Regions from separate parts of the Terribacillus sp. 7520-G genome, predicted to be linked through region 2. Evidence: riboswitches for the same ligand, from Rfam matches in the RefSeq annotation. Region 2 holds a riboswitch; the other holds the start of a gene.

Region 1 (9,188 bases), on a different contig from region 2:
TATTGCATTCAAGCCCGACGGCTATGAAATTTGGGAGCATATCCAGGAAGCGATGGATAAGCGTTTCAAGGAAACCGGACACCGCAATGCCTACTTCCCTATGCTGATTCCGGAATCTTTCTTCCAGAAGGAAAAGGATCATATCGAAGGCTTCTCACCGGAGCTTCCTTGGGTGACAGAGGCTGCCGGGGAGAAGCTGGAGGAACGGTTAGCGCTGCGTCCGACATCCGAGACGATGATTGGTCATTTATATTCCAATTGGATCAAGAGCTATCGGGATCTGCCGGTGTTGATCAATCAATGGGCGAATGTCTTCCGCTGGGAAAAGAAAACTCTCCCATTCATCCGTACTTCTGAATTCCTATGGCAGGAAGGTCACACCGCTCATGTGGATGAAGAGGATGCGCGCAAGGAAACGATGCAAATGCTGAACATATACAAGGAAGTCGTGGAGGATTTGCTTGCGATTCCAGTTTATGATGGGCAAAAGACACCATCCGAACGCTTTGCCGGTGCGGTCGATACATTCTCGATCGAAGCGATGATGAAGGATGGAAAAGCTGTTCAAGCAGGGACTTCCCACTACTTGGGTACCAAGTTCGCTGAAGCGTTCGATATCAAATATCTGAACAAAGAAAATAAACACACGCATGTGCATACTACATCATGGGGTACATCCACACGGCTCATCGGTTCGATGATCATGGTTCATGGCGATGAACAAGGACTTGTTTTACCGCCGAAAGTGGCACCGACACAAGTCGTTTTGATTCCTGTTGGTCCATGGAAGAAAAACCCTGCCATCATCGAGAAATTGGATGAGATTTTCGCAGCCCTGAAAGCCCAAGGCATCCGTGTTCGTCTCGATGATTCCGATCAATCACCAGGCTTCAAATTCAATGAATGGGAGCTAAAAGGTGTGCCAGTACGCATGGAGCTTGGCCCGCGTGATTTGGATAATGATCAAGCGCTTATGAAAGCCCGTGATGCAGAAGAAAAAGTATCGGTTCCTCTGGAAGGCATTGTCGAAGCGATCCAAAAAGAGCTGGAAACCATGCAAACCCGCCTGTTCGAAAAAGCCAAAGCTTTCCGCGCAGAGCACTCCCATACACATATCGATACAATGGACCAGCTGAAACAGCATCTGACCGAGTCTGAACAAAACGGTCAAATTCCTGGCTGGATCCTGGCAGGCTGGTGCGGCGATGACGCTTGTGAAGATAAAGTAAAAGAAGAAACGAAATTCACAACCCGAAATATCCCATTCAACCCGCCGGCTGAAAAGCACACTTGCCTGCATTGCGGCAAAGAAGCAAAACATACCGTTTGGTTTGCTCGCGCTTATTGATTGAATACCAAAAAGGATCGATCTTAACCAGGTCGATCCTTTTCTTTGTATCCTATGATAGCTGCTTGGATTTAACCGCCTTCATCGTCGCTGCAATGTTTCTTGCCGCTCTTTCCATATAATCTGCAGCATGTTCCAATGCATCCGGCAGTGTCACCACACCCGGAACGATCGTGAAAAGCGCATCAATTCCGTGCTCATGCACAACATCAGCATCTTCCGACAATGCCCCCGCAAGCCCGATTACAGGAACACCATATTTTTTAGCTGCTTTCGCTACGCCGATCGGGGTTTTGCCGTAAATCGTCTGACTATCGATCCGCCCCTCCCCCGTGATGACAAGATCGGCATCCTTGACTGCTTCATCGAAGTTCACCGCATCCAGGACAATATCGATTCCCCTTTTCAGCTTTGCATCCAGAAAAGCCAGCAGACTCGCTCCAAGTCCACCTGCTGCCCCTACGCCCTCTATCTCCCGGAAGGAGCTCCCAAGCGCTTGCTCTGCAACATCGGCAAAGTGGGACAGATTCTTATCCAGCTGCTCCACCATCTCCGGCGTGGCGCCCTTTTGGGGACCGAAAATCGCCGAAGCCCCCCTTGGTCCCGTCAAAGGATTATCCACGTCACAGGCCACTTCGATCAGGACATCCTTCAATCTGTCATCCAGACCAGCCAAGTCTATGGCAGCAAGCTGGGAGAGTGCACCGCCGCCGTCACCGATTTCTCTTCCAGCTTCGTCAAGCAGCCTTCCCCCCAGGGCCTGAATCATTCCGGCCCCGCCATCATTTGTCGCACTGCCCCCAAGTCCGATGATAATATGATGCACGCCCATATCAAGAGCAGCGGCCATCAATTCCCCGGTTCCTCTGGTAGATGTCAACAGCGGATTCCTGTCAGCCGCAGGCACAAGATGCAGCCCTGATGCTGCCGCCATCTCTATGACAGCTGTTCCCCCATCCCCCATCAAGCCAAAGAATGCTTTGACCGGCTTACCCAAGGGACCCGTTACAAATCGTTCTTCGATTTTACCGCTCGTTGCATCCACAAGTGACTGAACGGTTCCTTCCCCTCCGTCCGCCATTGGCATTTTCTTATACACAGCATCCGGAAAGACCGATTGAAAGCCTCGCTCCATTGCATCAGCAGCCTCCAGAGCCGATAAACTTTCTTTATAAGAGTCAGGGGCGAATACAATTTTCATGGTAATCCATCCTCTCCATTAGCGTTAACTCCCTTAACCAAAGAACTTAAAGATCCCGAATATAAGCGTTGAAATGATCGCGAGTGTCAGCCCGACCAAGGATTCGTATGGCATCAGCTTCAGGCGCTCCTTGATGGCCATATGGACACTTCCTGCTGTCGCATGGAAAAAGCTCCCGTGCGGCAAGTGATCCAGTACCGTTGCACCTGCATGAATCATGGCAGCCCCAGCCAAAGCAGACACACCCAAATCCAAAATGGTGCCGCTGAAGACGCTGCTTGCCACTGCCGTACCAGCCGTTGAGGAAGCAGTTGCCGCGGACATGAAGATACCCGAAACAGGAGCCAATACAAAAGCCGGCAGCCCAGTGGCATTCAACGCATCAATCAGGACATCCTTCAATGCAGAGTTGGCAATGATCCCCGCCAGCGTTCCAGTCCCCAGCAGCATGATGGCCACTCCGGACATTTTACTCAAACCAGAAATCGCATATTCATTGATCTTCCTGGTCTTTTTCATTGCAATGGCACCAATGATACCCCCAACCGGCAGCGCAACCATCGGATCGATATCGATATCGAATAAAGGACGCAAGGAGAGCAGGATGATGGTGATGAGCGGTGCAATCAATGCGGTGATAAATAAAGGCAGCTTTGTACTATCTGTCATTTCAACATCCTGGCTTGCCACCGCAGTACCTTTTTTGACGAGCCGCTTTGCCAAAAGATACGTAACAGCCACACCGAAAATAGCTGGGATGATTCCTGCAGCCATGACCGATGTAAGCGGGATACCGAATGCATCAGAAGCAGCGATCGCATTCGGGTTGGGCGACATGATATTCCCCGCCTTGCCTCCGCCGATCATCGCCAAAAGAATGGCCGTTTTGGATAGATTAGCTCGCTTGGCAATCGCTAAAGCGATTGGGGAGACGGTGATGACAGCCACGTCCACGAACACCCCGACCGTTGTCAGGATCATCGTAGCAATGGATAATGCCAGCAATGCACGTGTTTCCCCGATTTTTTTGACAATCGTTTCCGCAATCGAGGAAGCAGCCCCCGATTCGATCAGGACACCTGCCAGGATACCCGCAGCCAAAATCCGCAGCACCGCCGGAATGATATCCTGTGCCCCTTCCATCATCAAGGCGACTGTATCCGTGATATTCACACCGCCGATCAAGCCTCCGATCAAAGCTCCGGCAACCATCCCATATGCGGGCGGCACTTTTTTCAAGATAAGTACAATAGCTATGATCAAGGCACATATCGCCCCTAAAGCGCTTACAGTAACGTCCATGCTGTTCCCTCCACACAATGTGTAATCGTTATACACCAATTGTAAGCGTTTTCTAAGATGGATTCATCGTGAAAGAGAATGAAAAAGTCCCGGAAAACCTCCACTTCGGTTGTGCATTTGCACAATCAGCTCAAATCACACTGCAGCTTCGCCATATACAGCTCCATCAAATCCTTAGCATCCCGCGGATCCTTTCCAGTCAGCTCCGCGATCTTATCAAGACGGTACCTCAGCGTATTCCGGTGAATAAACAAGCTTTCTGCAATCTTGTTCAATTCCCCGCCCTCTCTTATATAAGCTTCCAATGTATCGATCAGCTCCCCCTTCCTGCCTTGATCCAGCAGATTATCATAGTAAGAAAAGGCACTCTTATCCTCTTCCCGGATCACTTTCGACAGCATGATCTCCAATTGATACTTTTCATATGGGAAGCAGTTCCTATCCGGATCAAGCTTACTCCCGACCATGATGGCATTTTTAGCCTGGGAGAAGGAGGCTTTTAATTGGTTTAGCTGATTCGCCACCCTGCCGATTCCCATTCGTACATTTTCAGAAGATATCTTTTGCAGACGTTCCAAAAAATGAGTCATTTCCCGTTTCGATCCTGCCGCCTTCAGAACCACTATTTCCTCGTTATAACTGACTCCGATGAAATCGTTTCTGCCAATCTCATATTGGACAGCCTCGATCAGCCCTTGCGTGGTAATTTGGGCATCATCCATTTTTTCCATCACGATAGCAAATCTCGGACATCCTACATCCATCCCCAGGAATCCAGCCCGCTGCTTGATTGATGCCTCATTCAAGTCCCCTTCTGCGATAAGCTGATTGACAATCTCACTTTGAAGTCGCTGCTTCCATTGCACCCGCTCCAATAGAAACGACTGCTCCAGCACTAATTCTGCCGCCATTTTCACCAGCCGGGCATAATTCCGGATCTGCTCTGGTTCCCCTGTGATACCTATCACGCCGACGACTTGATCGTTAAAAAGTATCGGTAAATTTATACCTGGCCTTGCCCCTTTCATTTCTGCGGCACTGGCATCATCTATTTCCATGCTTTCTCCTTTTTCCAGGACTAGCAGCGCGCCGGTATGGAGCTGATCGATCCTGTCCCTTTCCCCGGAGCCTATGATCACCCCTTCTTCATTCATGACATTTATATTTTGATTCAATATCTTCATCGTACGTCCGACAATTTCCTGAGCCAGTTCATACGTCAAGAATTGCATATTTTTTACCCGCCTTCCCGCTCATTTCATTTAGAATCTATTATAGTGGAGATTGGATGGACAACTTAACTTATATCATAGATTAATAGGAACAGCCTCCATTTGCCGGAAGCTGTTCCTATCATTCGATTACCTTAATTAGACCGTTTCTTTCTGCCCCCATACAGCCCAAGCAGCAATACAAACCACAAAGGCGTCAGCAGCAGCGCCGGCCGCGTTTCATCCGCCGACAGCATGATAACGAGGACCCCTGCAAACATCGCCAGCACAGCATAGTTCACAAATGGCGCAAACGGTGCCTTGAACGTTGATTTTGCCTGCAATGCAGGACGGGTTTTCTTATATTTGATATGACAGATAAGAATGATGCTCCAAACCCAAATAAAACAGATGGCACTGATAGTCGTGACAATGCTGAAGGCTTGATCCGGGATGAGTTTGCTTAAGAGCGCCCCCACGGATACAACGATTGCCGACAGCCATAAAGCGTTCGCCGGGACGTGCTTTTTATTCAATTTGGCAAGCTGCGATGGACCTTGTCCTTGCTTGCTCAAGTTGTATAAAGTCCGGCTGGTGGAGAACATGCCGCTGTTCCCGGCAGATGCTGCCGATGTCAATACGACAAAGTTGATGATGCCTGCCGCAAGCGGAATGCCGACCAAGCTGAATGTCTTCACGAATGGGCTTTCTGCTGCATTCAGCTCTGTCCATGGATTTATCATCAATAGAATCAAAAGTGCGCCCACGTAGAAAAATAGGATCCGTAACGGTATCTTATTGATCGCCGAGGGGATATTCTTGGCTGGGTCAGCAGTTTCGGCTGCCGATACACCGATCAATTCCACACCGACATACGCGAAGACGACCATCTGGAAGGCGAGCAGGAAGCCAGGAATCCCATTGGGAAACAGTCCTCCGTGCTCCCATAGATTGGCAACCGAAACGGCTCCTGTATCTGTCTGGAAACCAATCACCAGCAGCACGATGCCAATACCGATCAGGGCCAAGATCGTGATCACCTTGATCAAGGCGAACCAAAATTCCAATTCCCCAAACAGCTTGACCGTAAGTAAATTAAGTCCCAATAAAACGATGACGCAGATAAGTGCAGGTACCCATTGCGGGATATCGAACCAATAATTCACATACACCCCGACAGCAATCACATCCGCCATCGCTGTCATTATCCAGCAAAACCAATACGTCCAGCCCGTCACAAACGATGCCCAAGGTCCAAGATAATCTTCGGCTATGTCCGTGATGGATTGATAGCCTGCCTTTGATAAAAGCAGCTCCCCAAGCGCCCTCATCACAAAAAACAGCGCAATGCCAACAATCAAATATGCAAAGATGATCGATGGGCCAGCCAGCTGGATCGCTTTCCCGGATCCCAGGAATAACCCCGTACCGATCGTACCGCCAATGGCAATCAGCTGTACATGTCTATTTGATAAGTCCCTTTTCAGCCCTTGTTGTGCCAAATCTTACTCCTCCTTCAAAAACCCAATAAAAAAAGAGATCGGAGGTTCTCCAATCTCTTGATCACAAGAATAACAAATACTATTGGTCATGCGCGCGCTGCAAAACACAAATACATATCCGATACTCTTCTGTCCTTTTGCCTGAGATTGTGAACCCTTCGGCGCCGCGCAAATAGCGGTCTCTCCAGAAGCTGCTCCTGCTATAGTGTGATCCATAGCATTCATAGCTTTATTATTAAGTTATTTAGATTTTGCTTGATTACCGTTCATTCTAATGTTTGTTGGATTTTTTGTCAAATCCAGATTGCAGCATGGCACCTCGATCCCCTTGACACCAAGATTCCGCTAAACCCCTAAGATACGTGTACCCTGCGATATTTTATTTGGGACATATAATACCCTGAATCCTTAAAACGTTATGGGGGTGAAGATATGTCAGTTGGAAGATATCGTTCATTATGCCAAAGATACAGCGGTAAAGCAGTTGAAATCCGATGCCATGATGGCAGAATCCATAGAGGAATCATTCAGCGTGTAGATCAGAACCGAGTATATTTGCAGCCACTTGGCCGCTCCCGGAACCTGGGCGGCTTCGGTTACGGAGGCTGGGGGTATGGCGGCGGCTGGGGATTTGGCTGGGGAGTGGCCTTGGGAGCCATTGCAGGAATAGCCTTGCTTTCCCTATTCTGGATTTGACCATTCAACTAAAGCATGTTTATCTCAGCAGACCAGGATAACGGCATCATAGCCATGGAGAAGTGGGTATGACGAAAAGTCAGGACTTGGTGCACCCTGACTCCATGATCATCGTCCATATCCACTAAGCTCCATGCACCATTAATTCCCGCCGGCAATCACATCCGCTTCAACAGGCAGCAAGTCCTTGCTTGATAGGCTATTTCTCTCCATATACCTTTTCACTACATGATAACCGGCACAATAACCAAGCATCTTCGGATATTTACGATGACCGAATAAAATCGCTTGAAATTCCTGCTCCTCACGTAATAGCCGCCGCTTGGGCAGAATGTAATCCGCCCACATTTTGGCGATTTCCTTATCCGAATAAAAGGATGCCCAGCTTGCAGTCAGCTCCTCCCCCAGTCTTTCCCTGACCGCATTTTCCGCGATCCCCTCCAATACGATCGTATCCAGCAGCGTGTACATCCCTTCCTTTTTGTCAAAGTGATTCAGCCGGCAGACATGATTGTATTCATGCGTAAATATTGCCTTTATTTCCTCTTCCGTGTTTTTCGGGGAGATAAATAAAAAAAGCTTATCACCGAAAGCCAGCCCGGACTTGCCTCCCAATTGTGCTTGGAGCCATTCATTATGCACATCTGATGGAAAGATAAAGATCGGTATATCCGGACCTCCCCATTCCTTCTGCAGGAAAGCCTCGTCCTGCTTCACTATCTCCCACACCTTCTGATCCAGCAGCTGTTCCCCCCGCTTCTTCAGCGGGCGATACATGCCATGCCTGACGAGGTAATCATATATTTCAGAAGCAGAAGCTCCCGGGAAATGTTCTGTCAGCTGCCCGCACATCCCGACTGGATCCTCATAATCATGAAGCAGCCATTCATCTGTCCTGATTACACTCATAGCACTCCTCCTCACAACACCAATTTATTCACGAAGAGCACGTCCTGCTTTTGCATACAGCACAAATCTCCCCTGCGCTCATAGCTTATTACATGGAAAGGCGGGGATTCATTTGCATTACACATACCTCGATTGTTTAGCCCTGTTTGGCGTAGGCGGCGCCCATCCAGGAGGACTGAGACTAACAAAGCAGATCCTGTCCGAGGAAAAAATCAATGAACAAACAGCAATGCTGGAGATCGGCTGCGGTACCGGGCAAACAGCCGCCCATCTCGCACAGCAATACGGCTGCAGCATCAGTGCACTGGACAATAATGGCATCATGGTGGAGAAAGCCCGGCAGCGATTCAACTCCCTCGATTCACCGGTCGATATCAAACTCGGGGACACCGAAAATCTCCCCTATCCGGAAGCGAATTTTGATATCGTCCTTTCCGAATCCGTGCTGGCTTTCACCAATGTCGGCACCACCATTCCAGAGCTCAAAAGAGTCCTGAAACCAAACGGCATCTTACTTGCAATCGAAACCGTACTGGAACAGCCGATTCCAGAAACCGAACGGGATCACATCATGGATTTTTACACCTTCCCGCAATTATGGACCGAAGCCGAATGGCTTACCGTCTTCAAACAGGCTGGTTTTCAACAAATTGACAGCACGACATACCAAGCTTCCTCTGAACAAATCGACGAGCAGCATGCTGCCGATTTCACACTTTCGGAAGATATAGATGACGCATTATTAGAGATATTGGAAAAGCACCAGGAGATCACAAAGCAGTATAAAGATATACTAGGCTATCGCATTTTCAGGTGCAGATAAGCAAAAAAGAGATTGGATATCCTCCAATCTCTTCATCATTAAAAAACAATATCTCCCTGGATAGATACAGAACCATCGCTGAATCGATTTCCCTTCCTCCGGATCATCGGAATCAGACATGGGTTCAGAAAAGGGATTCCGGCATTCAATCATGATCGAATGCTATGACTATTTCCGTTCCTTTGCCAAGTTCGCT
Region 2 (20,824 bases):
GGAGATGAAGAAAAGTCTTCGTTCGTTCCTCCATTTTGGAAGTCATGATTTCCGCATACATCAAAAGATCCTTCGCTTGAGAAGATACATCGGCTTGATTTAAAAGGATGCCCTGAAGCTGCCGATCAAGCAGCGTGAAGCTAGGCAGACACTCGTCCATCGTCCGGCCGGAAGACAGGTGGGCCAGCAAAGTGCTGCTATACAGCCGCAGCATGTCATGATATTGCTGCTTAGACAGCAGCTGGAGACTTTCATATAGTGAAAGTCCTGCTGTAAGGAGGTTGCCAAGCTGGATGGCAAACTGAAAGCTTATCCGTGTACGGGCAATGCGATGCATACCAGGCACGTTTTCCAGATAATAACGTTTCTTTTCTGATGGTAATCGTTTTCGGAGGTGATCTTGGGAGAGGAATAGACAGATCCCGATCGCTCCTAAGGCTAGGCTTCCATACAAGAATACATTCACCAAACTGGAAAAGAAGCCAAGAAGGTTCGCAGACTCGGTTGAATAAGCGAAGAGGGAGAGAAAAGATGGATAGACGTAAAGCTTCACGAATAACAGAAGCAATAGGATACTGATTAGGAGAAAAACTGGATAACGAGTGACTTTTTTGAACTTCGCCAGCTGCTGCATCTGTTTCTGTAAAGTGGTGTAGCTTCTTTCCAATGCATTTTCCAGGTTCCCATCGTGATGGGCCACGTAAATATGGATGACGATGAAAGGTGAAAAGCGAGCATGGGAGAAGGCTTCATCCAGCCGCAGACCTTGCTGTAAACCTTCACGTAATTTTTGAGTCACTGATTGCCATTGCGGCTGCCAGTGCAGGAAATCAAGTGAATGGGCCATATCATAGCCTTTCAATCGCATTCGATGAAGCTGTTGAAGGAAGTGCGTCTGCTGTTCAAGGGACAGCAGTCTGTCTCCCTTCCTGAATCTGATAAGTTTCTTTCGTGATAAAGCCATATGCATAGGCTTTCCTCCTAAGTTCAGCAAATGTCAGGAAAGAGGTATTGTACGATTTCAGCAAGCAGCCGATTTGAGCAGAGTCTGCCAGCTCCATGATGGCAGCACGGGAAGGGTGGGGCACAGTGATGGGGAGAAGCTCCAGTGAAGCTACACCGATCAAGGTATGGTGTAAATCCGCTTCTGGTAGGCCCATTTCTCTTAAACGATGAATGGCGCCCGCCGCATCTTTTGCATGCAGGGTGCTGATGACCAGGTGCCCTGTCCTTGCTGTTTCAAATGCAAAACTTGCGGTGGATTCATCCCTGATTTCCCCGATCATCAGCACATCAGGATCATGACGCAGAGCCGCTTTCAACCCTGCCTGGTAGGTAAGGCCTGCCTTTTCATTCACTTGCACTTGCAGCATATTCTCCATTCTTTTTTCAATCGGGTCCTCCAAAGTGATAGCCTGATATGCTTTCATTTGCAATAAATCCTGAAGCAGTGCATACATTGTCGTCGTCTTGCCGCTGCCGGTGGGTCCGGTGAACAATAGTATTCCGGTATTTTCCATCAACAGCTGCCGCAGCTTATGGATTTGAAAAGGGAATAACAACAGCTGGTCGAGCAGAGGGGCTTCACTTTGGGGGAGGATCCTTATGGCCAGGCTTTCTGTTTTCTTAAGCGGCAAGGTGGATAGCCGGAGGGAATATTGCTGTTGGCCTTTATAGGAAAATGGCATCGCGCCGTCCTGAGGTTTTTGCATTTCTCCGATATCCATGCCGCTGACAAATTTGTAGTATGCAATCAATTTGCGAAAATGCATGGTCGATAGACGGCTGTGAAGGATGCGTTTTCCATGGATGCGTATATAAACGCTAGTTTCATTCGCCTCCGGCGTAAAGTGGATGTCGGAGGCTTGCTGCTGTATCGCTTCCTCCATCAGATTTTCTGCATAATGCAAAGGACTATCCTGCACGTATGTCACCTCCTTGGCTGATACATTACTACAAGGTCAAAGAGCCGTCATATCGTGAAAATGCAGTAATCTTCCATGTGAGCAAGCTTAAAAAAGATATATCCTTGAAAAATTCAAGCATCTTTTTTCATGCTGTATGGAAAGAATTGAAATTGGTCACGCTACAAGTAAAAAGTAAGGAGGGATGGGATTTGTCATCAAATGATTATTTCCGATTCGTCACGCAGGAGCTGGTGAAAAAGATGGATGCACCGAAGCAGAAAAAGAAACCGAAGGATAAGGAAAAGCATCAGCTGCATGGAAAGTGGTTCGGCGTCCTGCCTTTCGCTTTCAAGCTATTGTTCCGTCGTAAACGATAAGAGGCCCGGACAAGGTTCAGGCCTCTTTTTTTTGTAGAAGTTTTTGGGTCGTCTCTTCCGAAAGATAAAAAATGCCGGCATTGATCGTTTCCATTCGGATGGAGGGGATGAGTCGTTTGTGCAGGGCGTCCAGCTCGTTTTGGTACAAGGCTGCTCTTTCTTCCTGCATTTCCTCTTCCATTTCTCCTTGATTGCTTTGGTCAAAGAAATGCTGAAGCAAAGCTTCTTCCTGTTTGAGTGTGTCTGCGGTTTCCTTTATCCATCCATCATCAAGTGCATCCAAATACGTATGCATATAGCTGCTGATCCGCTGGTAGCCGCTTTGGTATCGGATGATGGGGGAGAGGCAATAGCATTGATCGCTGATCTGCTGCTTGAATTCCACCTGGGAGAAGTTCTCCATCCAATTCGTGACAAGCTGCCCATTCAAGAGCTGCAAGCCTACCGAGTGCGTTTCGGTTCGTTTGCGCTTACCGGAAAAATGAACGCTTATGTTCCGGATGAGCCACGGGTACAATGGTGTCCGGGAAGCTGAATCAACTTTTTCGTACAGACGTGCCACTTGGGCAGATTCCCGGATCAGCCGGAAAATCTTATGCAGGCGCGGGCTGCCGAAATGGATATGCTCGGCTTTCTCGGCTGATTGATTCGGATCGGTCAGAAGTGTCAGCTCCATCGGTTCGCCTTCCTGGCCGAGCCGTTTCTTGTAACGCCAATAGAATGGCCGATTCATCAATTCTTCATCCAACTCCGGGGTAAGCAGGAAACGAAGCAGTCCGTCCTTCTCCTCCAGCAGCTGACAGCCATTCGATACAAAAAATTTTCGCAGGAATCGATGAAGTGTTTGTCTATCCATGTAATTTCTCCCTTTCCAGCTGGTGTCCCGTTTCGGTGATGACCGCAGTCAGATTGTCGAGCTTGACTTTGACTTCACCATCCGAATGGGAATCAGCGAAGATCCTTTTGATTTCCTTTTCCATATCGGATAGCTGGAGTTCGGCAAGGATATGGTCGAGATTGCCGATCACGCGTTCGAATAAATTGATTTTCTTATAAAGCAATTCAAGTATGTGTGCTTCCAATGTGTCACGTACTGCAAAATTATAAATTTGCACATCTTTTTGCTGACCGAAACGATGGATCCTGCCGATCCGCTGTTCCAGCCGCATCGGATTCCAAGGCAGATCATAATTGATCATATTGCTGCAAAATTGAAGGTTGATTCCTTCGCCGCCAGCTTCGGTCGCAATCAGGACCTGGGCGTGCTTTTCGAACAGCTCACGCATCCAGTCCTTTTTGCCGGCTTTGAATCCTCCCCGGAAAGGCACGGAGGATATGTCGTGCTGCTTCAGTGTCCATTGCAAATAAAATTGCGTTGCCCGATATTCGGTAAAGATGATGAATTTCTCCCCGGGCGGGGCGGCCTTGATAAGCTCGACAACCTTTAACGCCTTGCTATGCTGAGGCAGCTGTTCGATTTCTTTCATGAGCGGCAGATAGGCAGTGCCGGATTCCGGATTTTCCTCGACCATTTTCTTCATGGACAAATATGCAGCTTCCCTGGAGCTGCATAGCTCCCGGAGCAGGGTGATTTTTGCGAAAGTCGCTGCGGCGCTGGTGGAATCCTGCATATTCTCATACACCCGGCGCTCTGCCTCGGTGAAATCGATCCAAATGGTCTCGACTTTCCGCTTCGTCCATTGCAGTCCCGTTTCCTCCCGGCGGTTGCGGACCATCACTTTGCGGATGAGTTCTTTCAGATAATGATGCTCTTCTGCATCTTTGCGATCATCTCCATATGTATCTTTGAATTGCTTGTAGCTGCCAAGGTAGCCAGGCTTCAGCAAGGATACGAGATTATAAATATCGCTCAGTCTATTTTGGACAGGTGTTGCTGTCAGCAGCAGGCAATATTTCTTTTTTAACGACTGGATGAAGGCATAATTCTTTGTTCGGCTGTTCTTCAGTTTGTGTGCTTCATCGACAAGTACGAAATCATAGTCTTGCTCCAAGATGATCTCACGGTGGGGTGAGCGTTTTGCCAAGTCGATAGAGGACACGATCACATCATAATGCTCCCACACATATTGCTTTCGCTGGGATGCGGCAGGTATATGGAACTTGGAATTCAATTCGTTCACCCACTGATTGACCAGGGATGCTGGCACAAGCAGCAGCACTTTTTTCACCAACCCGCGTATCATCAATTCTTTCAATACCAGACCCGCTTCGATCGTCTTACCAAGCCCCACTTCATCTGCAAGGATGGCGCGCCCATTCATCTCTTCGACTACCCGCCGGCTTGCTTCCAGCTGGTGCGGGTGGAAGGTCATGTGAGGCAGATAGCCGGGCGCGACCAAGCCGGTGAATGTATCGATATTCGTTTCTTTGGCAGCTGTATAGGCCATTTGGAAATGCTCCCAGGATGCTGTTTCTCCTTCTTTCTGCAGTACCTCATCCATCATATTGATGAAGTGTTCATCGTCGTGTATTTCCGCTTGCATGGTGAACTCATCTCCTTATTCTTCGGAGTTTCATGAAAAAAGCATAAAAAAGATAGACACAATCAAAAATTGTTATGTTATAATTGGGCTGAAACCAAACATTATCAATATTTTTTGTTAGAATGTTTGGATTTTGCTTTTTTATAGGTTGATTGTCTGTTAGTATGCCCGCGATTTACAATTTCATAAACCGCGAGTGAATGTTGGAGGAGAGACCGCAGCAAGCGGCGCCGAAGGAGCAAATATTGAGTGAATCTCTCAGGCAAAAGAACTCCAGCACGACGCAACTCTGGAGAGTGCTTCCGTAATGGGAGCCACCCAAGAAGCAATTATGGTCCAAGGACGATAAGAAACTTTCTGGTAAATGGACAGAGCCCCTCAAAGTTTTTTCGAGGTGGCTCTGTTTTTCGTTGCGAGGTACAAAAGAGAGGAGAAGGATGATGAGCGAGTTGAAAAGAACACCGATTTATCCTGCTTATCAGGCAAACAGCAAGACGATCGATTTCGGCGGATGGGAGCTTCCGGTCCATTTCACCAGCATCCAGGAAGAGCATCATGCCGTGCGGCAGGCTGCCGGCTTATTCGATGTTTCCCATATGGGAGAGATCCTGGTTCATGGGCCGGCGAGTAAGGATTTCCTGCAGTATGTCCTGACGAATGACTTGGAACTGCTTGTTCCAAACAAAGCGCAATACAGCGTCATGTGTTATGAGGATGGCGGAACGGTGGACGATCTGATTGTTTATATGCTGGACGATGATTGTTATCTTTTGGTTGTCAATGCTGCCAATATCGAAAAGGATTTCGAATGGCTGCTTACCCATAAGCGTGATGGCGTGGAGATCGAAAATCAGTCAGGGGCTTATATGCAGATTGCCCTCCAAGGACCCAAGGCAGAGCAAATCCTTCAGCAGCTGACAGGAACGGAATTGTCTGAAATTTCGTTTTTCCGGTTTGCTTATCCTGTGAATCTGGAGGGGATAGACGGGGATTTCCTGATTTCGCGCACTGGCTATACGGGCGAAGATGGTTTTGAAATCTATGGACCGTCTGCAAGCGGCCAGGCTGTCTGGGAACTGCTGTTAAAAAAAGGCGGGCAATATGATCTTCAGCCAATCGGTCTGGGTGCGAGGGACACATTGCGTTTCGAAGCGAATTTGCCTTTATACGGCAATGAATTGACAAAAGAAATCACACCGGTCGAAGCAGGCATCGGCTTTGCGGTGAAAACGAATAAGTCCGCCGACTTCATCGGCAAAGAAGTCTTGAAAAAGCAAAAAGAGAACGGAACGGAGCGAAAGCTGGCCGGTATCGAGATGCTGGATAAAGGAATCCCTCGTCATGGATATCCGATTTTTAAAGGCGATGTACAGATTGGTGAAGTAACAACAGGCACCAAATCACCTACGCTGGATAAATCAATCGGTCTTGCCCTCCTGCAAGCGGATGCTTGTGAAGAAGGAAATATTGTGGAGGTGCAAATCCGAAAAAAAAGATTGCAGGCCAAGGTTGTCGCAATACCATTCTATAAGCGGAAATAGGGGGATACGCCATGGATTTCAGGTACTTACCAATGACAGACCAAGATAAAGAAGAAATGCTGCAAGTGATAGGTGTGCAGGATACGGAGGAGCTTTTCTCCGATATTCCGGAGGAGGTCCGGCTCAAAGAGCCTCTTCGGATAAAGGAACCGAAGAGTGAAGGGGAATTGAAAGAGGAGCTTGCCGCTTTGGCCAATCGAAATGTCACGATGAAAACACATGCTTCCTTCCTTGGAGCAGGTGTGTACGATCATTACATTCCTTCCATCGTCGATCATGTCATTTCGAGATCTGAGTTTTATACAGCTTACACGCCATATCAGCCTGAAATTTCCCAAGGGGAGCTGCAAGCCATTTTTGAATTTCAGACCATGATTGCCGAGCTGACAGGGATGGATGTAGCCAATAGTTCCATGTACGATGGCGGAACAGCACTTGCGGAGGCAGCGACATTAAGCGCGGGGCATACCAGAAAGAGAAAAATCATTGTATCCGAAGCAGTCCACCCCGAATCACGGCAAGTGATCGATTCCTATGGAAGAGGGCAGCACTTGGAGATTGTCACCATTCCGCTCAAGGACGGATTGACTGATTTGCAAGCGCTGGAAGAAGCGGTGGATGAAGATACAGCTAGTGTCATCATCCAATATCCGAATTTCTTCGGCCAGGTCGAACCGCTTGCTGACATTCGAAAAATCATCGATGCACAGCCAAAAGCGATGATGGTCGTTTCCAGCAATCCATTAGCTTTAGGTTTCCTGACACCGCCAGGAAGCTTCGGGGCCGATATCGTCGTTGGTGATACGCAAGTGTTCGGTATCCCGGCACAATATGGCGGCCCGCATTGCGGATATTTTGCGAGCTCTGCCAAGCTGATGCGCAAATTGCCCGGAAGACTTGTCGGACAGACAAAGGATGAGGAAGGCAGAAGGGGTTTCGTCCTGACACTCCAAGCCCGGGAGCAGCATATCCGCCGGGACAAGGCGACATCGAATATTTGTTCCAATCAGGCGCTGAATGCGCTGGCTTCATCTGTGGCAATGAGCGCCTTGGGGAAAAAAGGCGTTGCGGAGATGGCACACTTGAATGTACAGAAAGCTTTGTACATGAAGCAGCAGCTGGAAGCATATGGTCTCGAAGTTGTGTTTAAAGGCGCGTTCTTCAATGAATTGGTCATCAAGGTGGAAACGGATTTTGATGCATTGCAGGATCATCTGATTGCACAAGGGTTTATCGGGGGGTATCACTTGGGACGGATGGATGATCGATGGAAGGACCATATGCTTATTGCTGTGACGGAGCAGCGTACGAAGGAACAGATTGATACATTCGTTAGAGAGGTGGCGGCATTCCATGCAAAATAATACTGATTTCCCATTGCTGTTCGAGCTATCGAAGACAGGAAGGACAGGATACAGCCTGCCGCCGCTTGATGTGCCGGAAACCGATATCAATGAAGTCTTTGATCCGGCTTACATCCGTACCGAACCGGCTGCACTGCCCGAGCTGAGCGAGCTTCAGATCATCCGGCACTATACAGCATTGTCCCGGAGGAATTATGGTGTTGATTCCGGATTCTATCCGCTTGGTTCCTGCACGATGAAGTACAATCCGAAGATCAATGAAGATGTCATCCGGATGGAAGGCTTCAGCCACGTACATCCATATCAGGATCCCAAAACGGCACAAGGTGCACTGGAGCTCATGTTTGACCTTCAGGAGCAGCTGAAAGAAATCACCGGCATGCATGAGGTCTCCCTGCAGCCAGCTGCAGGAGCACATGGGGAATGGACTGGGCTGATGATGATCAGGGCGCTGCATGAGAAAAACGGAGAGACGCAGAGGACCAAGGTCATCGTACCGGATTCCGCCCATGGTACGAATCCCGCTTCGGCAACAGTGGCAGGATTTGAATCTGTCACGGTCAAATCCAATGAACAGGGACTGGTCGATTTGGAAGATTTGCGTCGTGTCGTCGGAGAAGATACAGCGGCACTGATGCTCACAAACCCGAATACACTGGGTTTATTCGAAAAGGATATCCTGGAAATGGCCAAGATCGTCCATGAAGCAGGCGGTAAACTGTATTATGATGGTGCCAACCTGAATGCCATCATGGGCTATACACGCCCGGGTGATATGGGCTTCGATGTCGTGCATTTGAATCTGCATAAAACGTTCACCGGTCCCCATGGCGGCGGCGGTCCAGGTTCCGGACCAGTCGGGGTTTCTGAAGAGCTTGCGGCCTTTTTGCCAAAGCCGGTCGTTCGCAGGCAAGGGGAAGAAATCATCCTTGACGAAAATCGCCCGGATTCCATCGGACGCGTGAAGCCTTATTACGGCAACTTCGGTATCAATGTCCGTGCGTATACGTATATCCGGACAATGGGACCGGAAGGGTTGAAGCGGGTGAGTGAATACGCTGTGCTGAATGCAAATTATATGATGCGCCGCTTGAGTGAAGCATTTGATTTGCCATATACGCAGCATTGCAAGCATGAATTCGTGCTTTCCGGACGCAGACAGAAAAAACTGGGTGTCCGCACACTCGATATTGCGAAACGACTGCTTGATTTTGGGTACCATCCTCCGACCATCTACTTCCCGCTCAACGTCGAAGAAGCACTGATGATCGAGCCGACCGAGACGGAAGCAAAGGAAACATTGGATGGTTTCATTGATACGATGCTGGAAATTGCTGCAGATGCAGAGCATGATCCTGAAATCGTCCAGGAGGCGCCGCATACGACAGTCGTGAGCAGAATGGATGAAACGACTGCTGCGAGAAAGCCTATCCTGCGCTATATCCCAGAATGAAAAAAGAGCTTTGCACACAATGTGCAAAGCTCTTTTCAATCGCCTTTACGTTTGATTTTACCGCTCCAGGCTTTGAAACCGCCTTTAAGCTGATTAAGATCCTGACATCCTTTTTTATGCAGCATTGCTGCAGCTCGGACAGTGCGTGTACCGTTTTGATCATATAAGTAAACTGGCTTGTCCTTACGGATCTCAGCCATACGGTAGCGAAGCTGTGTCAGCGGGATATTACGGGCACCCAGGATATGTCCGCCATCGAACTCTTTTGGTTCACGGACATCAATCAGCTGTGCTTTACGGTAGCCAGCTTTGAATTCTTCCTCTGTAAGAGTCTTTAAATGTCTCTTCTGAATGAAATAACGGATTACACTATAAAGAATGAATACAACGAGTGCAATGCCGATAACCAGTACTGCTTCCATGTCATTTCCCCCATCTGCTGATACTCCAGCTTATATTATAGCAATCATGTACTTATTTTCAAAGAATTTTTACAGCCGTTTAAGTAAGTGTAACACTTTTGTCCTGATTCAACTTTGTTGGCTTGTTTGTCTGATGGAAAAGGTGTATCATGTAAAGATGTAAAAGCCGCAGTGGTTTGAATGGAGGAGTTTTATGCCTACACCCAGCATGGAGGACTATATTGAACAAATTTACATATTGATGGAGCAAAAAGGATACGCTCGTGTCTCGGATATAGCCGAGAATCTGCAGGTCCATCCTTCTTCTGTCACGAAAATGGTGCAGAAGCTGGATAAAGATGAATATCTGAAATATGAAAAATATCGGGGATTGATACTTACAGATAAAGGGGAGAGGGTCGGCAAGCGCCTGGTTTACCGGCATGAACTCTTGGAGGATTTTCTTCGGATCATTGGTGTCGAGGAAGAAAATATCTACCATGATGTAGAAGGGATCGAGCATCACTTGAGTTGGAATTCCATCGAACGGATCGGCAATCTTGTTCAATTCTTCCAGGAAGATAAAGGACGTCAAGAAGCATTAATCAAAGTTCAGCAAGACCAAAAGTCTTAACAGCCATCCAATTCGGATGGTTTTTTTGTTCTAAAAGACCGGCTCCTTGATTAGGTATAGTAAAAAGTCATCATGGAGCGTGCTCAATGAAAATAGACGGCGTTTTTTCAGGTGGCGGTGTGAAGGCGTTCGCATTCATTGGTGCCATTCAGGCGGTGGAGAAGGAGAAATACGAGTTCGAGAATGTTGCAGGCACTTCTGCCGGTGCGATTGTTGCTGGTTTGCTGGCAGCTGGTTATGACGGGGAAGAATTGGAGGCCTTGCTGCAGGAAACGGATATCAGCAAATTCACAGATCCCATCAAGCTGACGAAGTTCATCCCGTTCGCCAACTGGCTGACACTGTATTTCAAGATGGGGTTGTACAAGGGCAATGCCTTGGAAAGATGGCTATACGAAGCCCTGGCCAAAAAGCAGGTATACACATTCCAGGATTTGAAGCAAAAGACACTGAAAGTGATTGCAGCCGATGTCACGCTCGGGCGATTGATCGTGTTCCCGGATGATCTGGCGGGGACATATGGAATCGACGGGGGCAGTTTTCCGGTGGCGCGGGCAATTCGGATGAGTGCTGGTATTCCGTACATTTTCATGCCGGCAAGACTGATATATAGGAATCGGAAAAAAAGCCTGCTGCTGGATGGCGGGCTGCTGAGCAATTTTCCGCTTTGGACCTTGGAGGGCGATGACCGGCTCTTGAGACGGCCGATCCTGGGGATGAAGCTGAGTGAATCTGTACAGAAAATCCCAGTGCAGAAGGTCCACCAATCCTTTGATTTATTTTACGCGCTTTTCAAGACGATGAAGGTTGCGCATGATATGCGGCATATCAATCAGGACACCGCAAAAGATATCATTTTCATTCCGGTGGAGGGCATCGGAATGGCCGATTTCCATATCTCTGCCGCTGAAAAGGAAAAGCTGATAGCAGTCGGCAGGGACAAGGCGGAGCAGTTTCTGAAACGCTGGCCATAAAAAAAGTCGGGCATCAGATGCTCGACTTTTTCCGTTTCTGTTTGTTGCCTTCAATGACACGGAGCTGCGGACCGCGGGACCGATCTTTGATGGATCGTTTTCTTTTTGAGGCAGATGCTTTTTTAATGCTGGCAGCAGATTTTGCTGGCTTATTGACAGGACGGGCTTTCGGCTGCTTGTATTTTTGTTTTGACTGCTTCACTGCCTTTTTATATTTCTGCATATCGCTGCTGCTGCCGCCAGCTGGGCCGCGGCCGCGCATGCGTGTAAGAATGAAATAAAGCACTGCACCGAAAAGGACGGCACCTCCAATCCAAACGAGCACATTCTGGAAGAATGCTCCTGGATTCGTCACGAGCTGCATGACGACGCCGATGGCAGCAAGCCCAATCAAAACAAAAACGATGATGGAAGACCCAGATCTACGCAACCCATTTTCCTCCTTTCCATGCCTTGGTGGAGACATGGTTTCGTTATCTTACTATCTTTATACCACTATTCACCGGTACAGAATCATTTTCCAGCACTTTTTTGAAAGAAGCGAGCGCAACCTCCACTTGGTCATCCTTTGGCTCTTTTGTCGTAAGCAGCTGGAGCCATAAACCGGGATATCCAAGGAAGCGAAGGACAGGGACATTCCTGACCTTATTCGTGAGCTGCAGCACTTCGAAGGATAGTCCGATGACAACCGGCAGGAGCAGGATCCTGTTTACCATGCGCCACCATAGCGGATCCGTTGCAACGAACATATATACAATCACACCAACTATGACGGTGAACAGCATGAAACTGGATCCGCACCGATAATGCAGGCGGGATTGCTTCTGTACATTTTCGACAGTGAGCGGCAGTCCGTTTTCATAACAATTGATCACTTTATGTTCGGCGCCATGATATTGGAATACACGTTTAATTATTGGTGTCAATGACACAAGATAAACGTATGCAAGAAGCAGAATCAGCTTCAGGAATCCTTCCAGTGCAACTTGTTCAAAGCGGGAAGGGAGCCATTTCTCGAAGAAATCCGCGACTAATGCAGGGGTGAGTGTGAAAATCAGTTTTCCGAAAATGAAGGATAGCACACCCACCGCACCGATCCCGATGATCATTGCCAGTCTGGATTTCTTCTCCTCAGGCACGATATCTGCATCATCTTCGGGATTGACACCATAACGCTCCGAAGAAAAATTCAAATGCTTCGTTCCATTGGCGCTGGCCTGTACGATGGCTGCAAGTCCCCGCAATATAGGTATTTTTTTCAATTTGGATAGTTTCGGGTTATCTTTCCGTTCGACGGTTAAGTAATCAATGCTGTCGTCATTTCTGCGAACGGCAGTAACGAAGCTGTTTTTTCCCGCAAACATGACACCTTCAACGACGGCTTGCCCGCCATAGGTATTGGTTTGTTTATCTGACATAATTTCACCAGCCTCGTTTCGATTTCCTTCTATTTTACTAAAAAAATACAGAGAACACTAGATGGCAGCCATGATTAAAATTGTATATTCAAGGCATGCTACGTAATGAGGTGAGGAATATGCAGCAAAATCGGAAAACCGCATCCCGTTTCAACCGAAGTGCGGTCGTGACCGGATTCGTCGGGGGTGTGCTCTGGTCAGCGGTTGCCTGGGTAGCTTACTTTTTTCATTTTACCGATTTATCGGTGGCGGATTTCGTCCTGCGCTCATGGGTATGGATGCCGTGGGCCGAGACATGGGTCGGAGAACTGATCAGCATAATCCTGGTCGGTTTCCTTTCGGTTCTCATTGCTTTTCTGTATTTCCTATTTTTGAAGCAGCAGAAAGGAATCATGCCTAGCTTGATCTTCGGCGTGGTACTATGGGTCCTTGTCCAGCTTGTGCTGGCGCCGATCATCCATGGAGTGGATAGTGCCCTTCAAGCCGATCGCGATACAAATATAACGACAATGTGCCTGTATTTGCTTTATGCTGTATTCATCGGATACAGTATCAGCTTTGAATACCAGCAAAGTGAGGCATATCAGGAGAAGGGATGAGCATTTCGAATTTTCAATCACAAAATCTTCGTCTTATGTTACACTATGTGAAAGTTAAAATAATGTAACCAAAGGATGAAGAAAGTGAATCGCTTAATGCTAATCAATGGACCCAATTTGAACTTACTCGGCACGAGGGAACCTGGTATTTATGGAAGTCATACATTGTCGGACGTGGTGGCGGAGGTCAAGAAGGTAACGGACAGTTTTGATTACGAGCTGGAAGACTTTCAGTCGAACCACGAAGGGGCGATGGTGGATAAGATACAGGAAGCGGGACGCACGTGCAGCGGAATCATCCTCAATGCAGCTGCTTATACACATACGAGCATTGCCATCAGGGATGCGATTGCCAGTATCCCGATTCCGGTGATAGAAGTCCATATTTCCAATATCCATACCCGGGAGGAGTTCAGGCATCATTCGATGCTGGCATCCGTGTGTAAAGCGCAGATCGTCGGCCTGGGTATCAAGGGCTATCGATATGCAGCTATGGCACTGCTGGAGAAATAAGAAGGGGAGAGGAAGAAACAAATGCAGAAACTCGAGAAATTACGTGCTTTGATGGAAAAAAAGGATTTGGATGCACTGATCGTGACGAGTGGGCAGAACCGCCGATACATATCAGGCTTTACCGGAAGTGCGGGACTTCTTGTCATAACCAAAGCCAAACAGCTGTTCATCACCGATTTTCGCTATATCGAGCAGGCAGCCGAGCAAGCGCCTGATTTTGAAATCATCGAGCATAAACAGTCCATCGTCCTCGAAACTGCCGCCCAGCTGCTGAAAGAAGGTGCGCAGCAGGTCGGGTTTGAGCACGAAGATGTCACTTTCGCACTGTATCAGCAGTTCCGGGATGCAGTCAAAGCAGATCTCATCCCGGCTTCGGGGTTGATCGAGGAATTGCGTCTGATCAAATCAGAAGCAGAGCTGCAGATCATGAAAACCGCTGCGGAGATTGCGGATGCTGCCTATACACATATCCTGACTTTCGTTAAACCGGGTATGAAGGAGATCGAGGTTTCCAATGAGCTGGAGTTCTTCATGCGCAAACAGGGCGCGACTCAATCCAGCTTCGATACGATTGTCGCGTCAGGCTATCGTTCCGCTTTGCCACATGGTGTGGCTTCTGAAAAAGAGATTCAAAAGGGTGAATTGGTCACACTCGATTATGGGGCTCTTTACAATGGATATTGCTCGGATATTACCAGAACTTTCGCAGTAGGCGAGATAAGTGACAAATTACGAGAGATTTATGATATAGTACTAGAGGCGAATCTTCGAGGAGTAGCAGGGGTGAAACCAGGCATTACTGGTAAGGAAGCCGATGCACTGACACGGGATTACATCAGCGAAAAAGGCTATGGCCAATACTTCGGGCATTCAACCGGACATGGACTCGGTATGGATGTGCACGAATCGCCAGCTTTATCCTTCCGCTCAGACACGGTGCTGAAGCCGGGTATGGTCGTGACGGTGGAACCGGGGATCTACATACCTGAAGTAGGCGGATGCCGTATCGAAGATGATCTTGTGCTGACAGCGGATGGCAGCGAACGCCTGACGTTCTCCACCAAAGATTTAATTACTTTGTAACAGCCGTTTTCGAAGGAGGAAAACAATGATTTCAGTTAACGATTTTCGTACGGGCCTTACAATCGAAGTAGACAATGGCCTGTGGCAGGTACTTGATTTCCAGCACGTAAAACCTGGTAAAGGTGCGGCTTTCGTCCGTTCCAAGCTGCGCAACCTGCGCAATGGCAACATCCAGGAGAAAACATTCCGTGCCGGAGAAAAAGTTTCCCGGGCGCATATCGAACACAAAAAAATGCAGTACCTTTATTCTGCTGGTGATACGCATACTTTCATGGATAATGAGTCTTTCGAGCAGCTGGAGCTTCAAACAGCGCAGATCGAATACGAACTTAAATTCCTGAAAGAAAACATGGAAATCAGCGTGATGACATATGGCGGCGAAACACTTGGTGTGGATCTGCCGAACAACGTGGAATTGAAAGTTGTGGAAACTGAACCTGGCATCAAAGGGGATACAGCGAGCGGCGGTACGAAGCCAGCTGTCCTGGAAACAGGTTTGAGCGTCCAAGTTCCTTTCTTCATCAATGAAGGGGATGTACTGATCATCAGCACATCCGATGGTAAATACGTATCACGTGCATAAGCAAACGTGAAAGAGTCTCTTCCCAACCTTGGGGAGGGGCTCTTTTTTGTGCATAAACAAATAAGAGGCACATACATTACAGTATGGACAACATGTCCAATCGAAGCCAGAGGTGAACAACTTATGAAGGAAATCCAAAACTTGTTTCGACCGCCTTTACAAGCGCTGTTAACAGAAAAAATCGGGGATCGATGGAATAAGCTGCAGGAAATACGATGCCGGACGAATCAACAGCTTGAGTTATGCTTCGATGACACGACCGAGTGGATAGAAACATCGTTCATGAATGCGGATGATGCTCGTTTCATGCTGAATCAACTAAGTGATTTCTCTTTATATGCACTTGAAAATGAATTACGGGAGGGATATATCACCATTGCAGGCGGACATCGTATCGGACTGAGCGGTCAAGTGAACACAGAAGGCGGAATGGTCAAAGCGCTAAAGCATATATCTTCTTTCAATATAAGAATCGCGAAGGCAAAACCGGGTGCAGCGAATAAAATCATGCCATCCTTATACCATTTCAATGGCTCCTGCCGTCACACGCTTGTCATAGGCCCGCCCAAGTCCGGGAAAACGACCATTCTGCGCGATATTGTCCGTACCCTATCCACCGGCTGGCAGCAATACCCGGCGTTGAAAACAGCAGTCGTCGATGAACGGTCCGAAATCGGGGGGAGTATCAACGGCGTTCCGCAGCATGACCTGGGAAGGAGAACCGATATCATGGATGCGTGCCCAAAGGCTGATGGATTGATGATGCTTATACGGTCGATGTCCCCGGATGTGATTGTGGCAGATGAGATCGGAAGCGAACGGGATGTGCAAGCATTGATGGAGGCATTGCATGCAGGTGTGACGATTGTTTGCAGTGTCCATGGGGACAGCTTGGAATCCATCCGTCACAGGCCATCCCTGCGACCGCTGTTTGAACATAAGGTCTTTGAACGCATCGTGATATTGAAGAAAGGCACCTCACCTGGAGTGGTACAAGCTTTGCTCGACACAGCAAGTCCGGCAGGTGTAAACGGATGAAGCTGATAGGGGCGATCCTTGTGCTCATAGCAGCAACCTGGGCGGGGTTTGAACTATCCCGCAAACTGCAGCAGCGACCGAAGCAAATCCGTCAGCTCATCAGCAGCCTGCAAGTCATGGAGGCAGAAATCTTATACAGTCAGACAAGCATCATCGAAACCAGTGATAATTTGGCTAAGCAAATTCCGCAGCCTGCAGCTTCTTTTTTCCGCTCTCTTTCGGATAAGCTGCAGCTGCACCCGGCTGGATTGTATGACTGCTGGGAGGAGACAACAGAAAATTGGATAGGAACCACTGCCTTGAAACCTGCTGAGAAGGATATCTGGCTGCAATTCGGCCGTACGCTCGGGCAGCATGATTTTGAGCAGCAGCAAAAACATATCCAGTTGGCCAGAACCCATTTGGAACGCGAGCTGGAGGAATCGGAAGAAGCAAACCAGCGATATGGGAAAATGTTTCGCAACCTTGGCTTCCTGACGGGACTGCTTATCGTGCTGCTGCTTATTTGAACGAGTTAGGAAAGGAGTCCGTTATGCTCTCAGAAGCAATGATTCTATTTCAAATTGCAGGTATCGGGATGATCGTTGCCATCATCCATACAGTGCTGAAGCAAATGGGGAAGGAAGAGATTGCACAATTTACGACACTGATGGGATTCATCCTTGTGCTGCTCATCGTCCTGGGCAAGTTGTCAGAGTTATTCCAGCAGATCAAGTCGGTGTTCTTATTCCAGGGATGAGGCGATCGAAATGGATATCATCATAATCGTATCCATTGGTATTGTGGCAAGCTTGCTTGCCTTGATTGTAAAGGAACAGAATTCCTCCATTGCATTCTTTGTTGTCGTGGTGACGGGTATCATCATTTTCCTGTTCATCCTGCAAAAAATCGCTGGCATCCTGCTCCTGATCGAGCAGCTGGGTGAAAGGGCGAATGTGGAGGGGCTTTATATCAAAACGATTTTGAAAATCATCGGCATTGCCTACATCACGGAATTCGGGGCGCATTTGACCCGGGATGCCGGCTTGTCAGCCATTGCCGCAAAGATAGAGCTTGCCGGAAAAATCATCATCATCACGGTGGCCATCCCGATTCTGACAGCAGTCATCGAAACAATAATCAGTTTCATGCCGGGCGGATAAGGAGCTGGATATGTTGAAACGCTGCTTGGTCATTCTTTTCGCTTTAAGCGCTTTACTTGTATATCCGTCAGCAGCTTTCGGGGAGACGAATCAGTCAGAAGAAGTGGAAGCGGCAGTAACAGCCTTTGAAGGCCTGCCGACAGAGGAAATCAACGGGTACTGGGAGCTTTTATCCGATAAATATGGACAATATATCCCGGAATTGGAGAAAGGCTCCTTACTGGAATTCATCCAGCAGCAAGGGGATATTTCCATCGAATCATGGCTGAAGGGGCTTTTTGAATATTTGCTGTATGAACTGCTACTCAATGGCAAGCTGCTCGGGATTTTAATCCTCCTGACGCTTTTCAGCAGCATCCTGCAGACGATCCAGACTGCCTTTAATAAAGGCTCCATCAGTAAAGTAGCCTATTTGATCGTCTGTATGGTACTGCTGACACTTCTTTTGAATAGCTTCCGTTTATCGGTTAGCTATACGATGGAAGCCATCGATGGCATGAGTGATTTCATGCTCGCCTTGATACCGCTCCTCCTTGGGCTGATGGCATCATTCGGAAGTCTTTCGGCTGTCGCTTTCTTTCATCCGATCATCGTGTTCCTCATCCATGCCAGTGGGTTACTGATCTCCAAAGTCATCATTCCGTTATTCCTCATGAGTGCACTTTTACATCTGGTCAGTACGATCAACAAAGAATATCCTGTCACACAGCTTGCTGACTTACTGAAAAATGTCGGATTGTGGCTTTTGGGTATTTTCTTTTCCGTCTTTCTTGGTGTCATTTCCGTACAGGGTGCCGTCACGGCCGTTCAGGATGGGGTGGCGATGAAGACAGCCAAATTCATCACCGGCAACTTCATCCCGGTGATCGGCCGTATGTTCACCGATGCAACGGATACGGTGCTGAGTGCTTCGCTCCTCTTGAAGAATGCCATCGGAATCGTCGGGGTACTGATCGTCTTGGCTATCGCCCTGTTCCCGGCAATCAAGATTCTTGCCATCGCCCTGATTTACAAGATAGCCGCCGCTCTGCTGCAGCCGCTGGGTGACGGTCCGATAATCAAATCCATGCAGGTGATGAGTAAGTACATCCTGTATATCTTCGCTTGCTTGCTCGTTGTCGCATTCATGTTCTTTATTGCCATCGTCATCATTGTCGCTTCGAGCAATGTCACATTAATGCTGAGATAGGAGCTGATCACTTGGAAACATTGCAATCCTGGGTGATGCAGATCATTCTGTTCATCCTCCTTGCTTTTGTTTTGGATATGGTGCTGCCGGATACAGACATCCGCAAATACGTCAAATTGGTGATGGGGCTGATGCTGCTGCTGTTATTCCTTAAACCTGTCTTTGCCTTGTTCCAAGTCGATTCCACCAGGGCGGTACAGGAAGCGATGGCCGGCTTTGCTGCTTTGACAGATGCCCCATCCATGGAAAATTCGATCGAACAAAAGAAAAGTGAAATAGATTCCGTACAGCGTGCATATATTGAGGAACAGATGGCTGTCCAATTAAAGGACCAAGCAAATCCAACGCTGCAAGAGAAATTTCATATGCAAATCACGGACATCGCAGTCGCCTTTAAGGAGGGAGAGGATGAGGAAACGGCCGAAGCAATCGATTCCATCCATGTAACGGTGCAGGATACCGAGCAGGACTTACCGGAAGGAGAAATCCGCGACGTAGTCATCGACAGTTCCCATCCGATTGAAGCAAATGAGCAGACGGAGGAACTGGAGAGAGTGAAATCCCATCTTGCTGACATTTGGGAGCTCGAGGATCTGCCGCTTGAGGTCACCCAAAAAGGGGGGACAGGATGAAAAAGTTATTAGATAAGCTTTCGGAACAATGGAAGCTGAAGGATTCCCAGAACAGGAAACCGACAAAGCTTGGTTATTTGGTCATCATCGGGCTGCTTGGCGCTTTGCTTTTGCTCGTAAGCGGCCTATTCACAGAACAGAAGGAGCCGGATGGACAAACACCGCAGCAGGATCAGCATACAGCACAGGAGGATACAGAAGAGACTTTTGCCAAAAAAGAAAATGACACTTCCTCTTCTTCAGCTGATTTGGAAGCAGCATATGAACAAGATCTAGTCGGGCTGCTGGAAAAGATCAAAGGTGTTTCGGAAGTGGAAGTCATGGTCAATCTGAACAGCACGCACCAAAAAATCTACGAAAAAAACTTGATCATCGGCCGGCAGACCTCTGAAGAGACAGATCAAAACGGCGGTGAACGAGTCGTGGAAGATGAAAACGAGGAGCAGCAGGTCGTGCTCGTCAGACAGGGTGACCAAGAGGTGCCGCTGCTGGTGGAAACGAGAAAGCCGGAAGTAAGAGGTGTGCTTGTCGTTGCGAAAGGGGCCGAACAAGCAACTGTACAGGAATGGGTTGTGGAAGCAGTATCAAGAGTGCTGGATGTACCGACACATCGTATTTCGGTCATGCCGAAAAATTGAGGGGGAATTGGGATGTTGAAGAAACAAACAGTGTGGCTATTGACGATGCTGAGCTTGCTGATCGTGTTGAGTGTCTATTATATGACTTCTCCTAACGGGGATGAACTGGCTTTCATCAATGATAATACAGAAGAAAATGGGACAAGCACGACTGCTGGGGACTCAGGTGACTCAGGAGGATCAGGGGATTCCGAGTCAGGTGAGGAAGGGCAAGAAGGCGAAAAGGATGTGACGACTGAACCAGCCAATGTCGATGAACTTTTTGCCAGCATCCGGATGCAGACGATGGATCAGCGAAGCGAGGCCAAAACCAGACTTGAAGAAATCGTTGCCAGCTCTTCGACAAGCACAGAAGAAAAGAATGAAGCAGTCAATCAGATTGAACTGATGGAGCAATACGCATCGAAGGAATCCATCCTGGAAGAATCGATCATTGCTGAAAAAGGCTATGAGGAAGTGCTTGTCAGGGCAGAAGAAGGACATGTGCAAATAACGGTGAAAGCAGATGAAATGACTGCTCAAGAAGCTAACAGCATCATGCAGATGGCGGCAGATGAATTCGCCGGTGCAAATGTGGATGTCAAATATATACCGCAGAAATAAAGGTGGGGAGCATTCAGCGAATGCTCCTTTTTCCATTGGAAGTCGTTCTATACAGTTTTGTTTCAAGTGGTGGTATGCTAGGGTATGATTAGCAGCAGGCTATACATATGCAGGGGGAAGGCGTAAGCAGTGAAGACATTATTCAGTTATCTTAAACCTTATTGGCTCATCATCATCACTTCGTTGATTTTTATCCTGATGGAGCTTTCCGTGGAACTGGTGCAGCCATTC

The links. A riboswitch is a leader RNA that binds a small molecule or an ion and turns the genes downstream of it on or off. The one in region 2 is predicted to bind glycine.
Region 1: it holds a riboswitch for glycine, as region 2 does, so the genes downstream of both, CHH53_RS10945 (amino acid permease) here and gcvT (glycine cleavage system aminomethyltransferase GcvT) in region 2, are expected to answer to the same signal.

Annotation. Positions count from the first base shown of each region.
Region 1 is NZ_NQFP01000029.1:1,308-10,495, reverse strand. Features, by position in the region: gene proS (proline--tRNA ligase) at 1-1,348, shown strand, start outside; gene CHH53_RS10960 (glycerate kinase) at 1,401-2,549, opposite strand; gene CHH53_RS10955 (GntP family permease) at 2,583-3,851, opposite strand; gene CHH53_RS10950 (CdaR family transcriptional regulator) at 3,977-5,083, opposite strand; gene CHH53_RS10945 (amino acid permease) at 5,218-6,564, opposite strand; glycine riboswitch at 6,684-6,762, opposite strand; gene CHH53_RS10940 (hypothetical protein) at 6,997-7,260, shown strand; gene CHH53_RS10935 (DUF2268 domain-containing putative Zn-dependent protease) at 7,402-8,169, opposite strand; gene CHH53_RS10930 (class I SAM-dependent methyltransferase) at 8,282-8,992, shown strand.
Region 2 is NZ_NQFP01000015.1:203,917-224,740, reverse strand. Features, by position in the region: gene CHH53_RS06920 (type II secretion system F family protein) at 1-970, opposite strand, end outside; gene comGA (competence type IV pilus ATPase ComGA) at 903-1,925, opposite strand; gene CHH53_RS06910 (YqzE family protein) at 2,117-2,284, shown strand; gene CHH53_RS06905 (YqhG family protein) at 2,301-3,140, opposite strand; gene CHH53_RS06900 (DEAD/DEAH box helicase) at 3,133-4,788, opposite strand; glycine riboswitch at 4,985-5,072, shown strand; gene gcvT (glycine cleavage system aminomethyltransferase GcvT) at 5,229-6,329, shown strand; gene gcvPA (aminomethyl-transferring glycine dehydrogenase subunit GcvPA) at 6,341-7,693, shown strand; gene gcvPB (aminomethyl-transferring glycine dehydrogenase subunit GcvPB) at 7,683-9,146, shown strand; gene CHH53_RS06880 (rhodanese-like domain-containing protein) at 9,182-9,568, opposite strand; gene mntR (transcriptional regulator MntR) at 9,762-10,181, shown strand; gene CHH53_RS06870 (patatin-like phospholipase family protein) at 10,268-11,155, shown strand; gene CHH53_RS06865 (SA1362 family protein) at 11,169-11,585, opposite strand; gene CHH53_RS06860 (DUF1385 domain-containing protein) at 11,629-12,573, opposite strand; gene CHH53_RS06855 (YqhR family membrane protein) at 12,693-13,172, shown strand; gene aroQ (type II 3-dehydroquinate dehydratase) at 13,257-13,685, shown strand; gene CHH53_RS06845 (M24 family metallopeptidase) at 13,707-14,768, shown strand; gene efp (elongation factor P) at 14,794-15,351, shown strand; gene spoIIIAA (stage III sporulation protein AA) at 15,475-16,389, shown strand; gene spoIIIAB (stage III sporulation protein SpoIIIAB) at 16,386-16,898, shown strand; gene spoIIIAC (stage III sporulation protein AC) at 16,922-17,128, shown strand; gene spoIIIAD (stage III sporulation protein AD) at 17,139-17,531, shown strand; gene spoIIIAE (stage III sporulation protein AE) at 17,542-18,720, shown strand; gene spoIIIAF (stage III sporulation protein AF) at 18,732-19,352, shown strand; gene spoIIIAG (stage III sporulation protein AG) at 19,349-19,990, shown strand; gene CHH53_RS06800 (SpoIIIAH-like family protein) at 20,003-20,593, shown strand; gene CHH53_RS06795 (ABC transporter ATP-binding protein) at 20,723-20,824, shown strand, end outside.